DNA from 2 places in the Colwellia sp. BRX10-9 genome. Region 1 is predicted to be linked to the other one. Evidence: predicted binding sites of a transcription regulator. Region 1 holds the regulator's gene; the other holds the start of a gene.
The links. Region 1 encodes FliA, which starts transcription of late flagellar genes. Its sites were predicted from a motif close to CTAAAGNTNNNNNNNNNNNNGCCGATA; they were not measured.
Positions count from the first base shown of each region.

Region 2: a site for FliA is predicted at 948-974, ahead of H4J69_RS09725 (VC2046/SO_2500 family protein). Genes of this name have one in related genera too.

Region 1 is NZ_JACGVV010000004.1:142,212-144,422, reverse strand. It holds gene H4J69_RS04070 (protein phosphatase CheZ) at 1-52, opposite strand, end outside; gene cheY (chemotaxis response regulator CheY) at 101-484, opposite strand; gene H4J69_RS04060 (RNA polymerase sigma factor FliA) at 536-1,255, opposite strand; gene H4J69_RS04055 (MinD/ParA family protein) at 1,330-2,172, opposite strand.
Region 2 is NZ_JACGVV010000013.1:70,009-72,219, forward strand. It holds gene H4J69_RS09720 (YchJ family protein) at 1-161, shown strand, start outside; gene H4J69_RS09725 (VC2046/SO_2500 family protein) at 368-913, opposite strand; gene xthA (exodeoxyribonuclease III) at 1,118-1,924, shown strand; gene rlmA (23S rRNA (guanine(745)-N(1))-methyltransferase) at 1,941-2,211, shown strand, end outside.

The DNA of each region.
Region 1 (2,211 bases):
CCAGTAGCTTTGCTTCTTCCAAAGAAACATGCACATTTGTATTCGCACTCATGCAAAAACCTCACGTTTAGATTAATTAATTATCTATCTAATTAAGGAATTAACCTAAGCGTTGAAATATTTTATCTAACTTGGCGTTTAACGTCGCTGCGGTAAATGGTTTTACAATATAGCCATTAACACCCGCTTGAGCCGCCATCACAATTTGTTCTTTCTTTGCTTCAGCAGTGATCAGCAATACTGGGATATGTGATAACTTCGCATCGGCACGGATGGCTTTGAGCAAATCAATACCTTGCATACCTGGCATATTCCAATCAGTTACAACAAAGTCAAAAGAGCCTTCTTTTAACATCGGTAAAGCAGTGCTACCGTCATCTGCTTCTGAAATGTTAGTGAAACCTAAATCTCGTAACAAGTTTTTGACGATACGTCTCATCGTTGAAAAATCATCAACAACAAGAACTTTCATATTTTTATCCAAGGCACCCTCCGGTGAGAACATTTTAAAATTGTGAATATATGTATATTCTACTCAACTTTGCCAAGATTGCATACGTCCTTTTAACCTATGCATTGCTTGACTGTGAATTTGGCTAACACGCGACTCACTTACATCAAGCACTTGACCAATCTCTCGAAGATTTAATTCTTCGTCGTAATATAGTGACAGTACTAGAGCTTCGCGTTCGGGTAAAGTGGAAATGCATGCTGTTAACGATTTTTTAAAAACTATTTTTTCAAAATTATCATAGGGATCGTTATTATTCACATCTTCCATATTCGATATAGCATCTGCCCCCGTACTTAAGTCTTCAATACCAATTATTTTACCGGTACTTACCTCACTTAGAATATGATGGTAGTCATTTAACGAAATATCAAGTTTTTCAGCAACTTCAATATCAGTTACATCACGACCTAAACTTGCTTCAAGCAATTTTATCGCTTCACTGACCATGCGGCTATTTTTATGAACAGAGCGGGGAGTCCAGTCACCACGGCGTATTTCATCAAGCATAGCACCACGGATACGAATACCAGCAAAGGTTTCAAAACTTGCACCTTTGCCGTGATCAAAATTATTAGACGCTTCAAGCAGGCCTATCATGCCTGACTGAATAAGGTCATCAACCTGCACGCTCGCAGGCAACCTTGCTAATAGGTGATAAGCGATTCTTTTCACTAAAACTGTATGCTGCGAAATTATAGCAGATTTATCAGTTTGAATACTGTAAGCATTTGGTTTTACCACTATCGCTCACTCGCTAAATTATAGGAAAGATATAGAACTTTCAACAAAGTACTCATATCTGATTACTATTGTTATTAATGTTCTAACAATTGTTCAATAAAAAACTCTAAATGACCTGACGCTTGTTTAGGCACCGGCCATTTAATTAAATTACCTGCTAAAGATTTAAAAGCAACCGCTGCAGGCGATTGTGGATAAGCTTCAACAATTGCTTTTTGTTTTCTAACGGAATTTCTTATATTTTCGTCAAATGGAATGACAGCAACGAGTTCAAGTGCAACATCTAAAAATCGATCGGTAACTTTAGAAAGCTTACCAAAGAGTTGTTGTCCTTCTCTTGGCGTTCTCACCATGTTGGCAACAACTTTAAATTTAAATACACCATGATCTCGACTTAATAATTTCATTAAGGCGTAGCAATCAGTAATAGATGTAGGTTCATCACAGACCACTAACATCACATCTTGTGAGGCACGGCAAAAGCTTAGTACCATGTCGGAAATACCGGCGGCAGTGTCAACAATAAGTACATCAAATTTTGTGTTCATATCACTAAAAGCGCGAATTAAACCCGCATGTTCAGCAGGCGTTAAATCGACCATAGATTGTGAACCTGACGTAGCAGGAATGATATTAATACCAGCGGGACCTTCAATAATTATATCGTCTAATTCACACTCGCCAGAAAGCACATGTGATAAGTTACGTTTTACCCGCAAACCTAGCATAACATCGACATTAGCCAAGCCTAAATCGGCATCTAAAACTAAAACTCGTTGTCCTAATTGTCCAAGTGCAATAGCGGTATTAAGCGAAACGTTAGTTTTACCTACTCCGCCTTTACCGCCAGAGACAGCAATGACTTTTACCGGAGCTGAATTTTGCATTTTTCTTAAGCCACTTGCTTGATCATTCATTTATCGTATTTCTCTACTTTCTTACGAATAGCTATCAAT
Region 2 (2,211 bases), on a different contig from region 1:
ATTTTCTGATGAAGGAAACATCACGCTTTGTTGTTGAAAAGGGGCAATGGCGATATTTAGATGGTGAAGTCAGTAACAATGAAGCGCTGATAGCACCAAAAAGAAACCAAGCTTGCTTTTGCGATAGTAATAAAAAATTTAAACAATGCTGTGGCCGGTAAATTCGACAATTAACAATCAAGTTCTTCCCAAAAGAAACCAGCGATGCTTTTGTCATAGCAATAAAAATTTAGACAATGCTGTAGCAAGTAAACTCAACAATTAACAATCAAGTTTAAACATTGCTCAGGCCAGTAAACTGAAAAAGTTAATCACAAATAACGTCAACACAAACGCACGATTTTATTGGCATGCTAATGCAATAACCTTATGCTATAGCATCAAGTAACGGCGCTTTAACGATAGTGTTATGCACGGCGTTAAGCCAACCTTTAGTATCGAATGATAATCTTGAACTGTCGGTGTCTTGCGGCGTATTATTCTTTGTATGATTAAATTTTTTCTGGCAGTACAGCGAGGTATTATTTAATACTTCTTGTCTGATATGCTTTTTATCATCTCGAAAAGCAAGCGGTTTAGGCAACAAAGCATTTGATAAACGTAATTCTGCTAGGTTATTCTGCTGAATAAGTTCTGCTTGATCAAATATTGCTGTGCTGTGATTTTCATTCAGAGATAAAGGTGCTTTATCAGGAAGGTCAAACTCTTTACGTAAGCTTGCATCATTAGTCGTTTTAGTGTCAACGACAGTTTTTGGCAAAGAAAATTGACTATGGCTAGGTACGTCATCACTTAGCATTGCCAATAAGAGTGAAAAGTCAGCTCGTCGAGCGCTGTGCACACTTACATTAAGTTGTTCACCTAATTGTAATTCGTGTACCAGAATTTGACTGTCAACTGACTCTGTAAGCAATGTACTTCAACTTTATTATTTTCTCTAAAGCTTATATCGGCAATCCTTTAATTTAGTTGAGTTTAATTTCTATTTATTTACACATTTACCTGTCTATTAAAAAGTTGATGTTAATAAGTACCTAATTCACTTCACTAGCAATTAATAATAACCTTCTCTGATAACTTCTGGTAGCATGTGGAAAAAATCAATATCGAGTCTTTTATGAAAATCATTAGCTTTAACATTAACGGCCTTCGTGCGCGTTTACACCAACTTCAAGCCATCATTGATAAGCACCAGCCTGATATTATTGGCTTACAAGAAATCAAAGTTCATAATGATGCTTTTCCCGTTGAAGCTGTTGAAGCTATGGGTTATCACGTTTATTTTCATGGTCAAAAAGCACATTATGGTGTGGCTATGTTATGTAAAAAAGCAGCCAATATTGTTAAAATGGGCTTTGCTAGCGATACTGAAGAGTCTCAAAAACGTATGGTGATGATTGAGACCACCAATGAACAAGGTGAAAAAGTAACGGTATTAAACGGTTATTTCCCGCAAGGCGATAACATCGCTCATGAAACAAAATATCCCTATAAGCGTCAATTTTATAAAGACTTGATGACCTATTTAAATGATAACCATACCCCAGATGAGCACGTAGTCATTATCGGCGATATTAATATTTCACCTGCTGATTTAGATATTGGTATTGGTGAGCCTAACCAAAAGCGTTGGTTAAAGACTGGTAAGTGTAGTTTTCAACCAGAAGAAAGAGAATGGCTTGCAACTTTAATGGCTTGGGGATTTAAAGATACGTTTAGAGAATTGCATCCAACAAAAGCGGAACGTTATTCTTGGTTTGACTATCGTTCTAAAGGTTTTGTTGATAATCGTGGTTTACGCATCGATGTGGTTTTGGCAACGCACAAGATGGCGGCAACGTGTATCGAAGCCGATATTGATTACGAACTACGTGCTATTGAAAAACCTTCAGATCACGCGCCGATTTGGTCTACTTTTAAGTAGCTGTTGAGTAAATACTATGTTCCTTGCTCAATACGTTTGCCCCATTTGTAAAAAATCATTAGTGTTAGCTAACCAAAGCTATCGTTGTCAGAACAACCATAGCTTTGATGAAGCAAAAGAAGGTTATGTAAACTTATTGCCCGTTCAACATAAACATTCAAAAGACCCTGGTGATAACAAAGCCATGGTTAACGCACGTCGTCAATTTCTAGATAAAGGCTTTTATCAACCGCTCGCTGATGAATTACAATCTCTATATCAACAATATGGTGATTTAACAAAGCCGG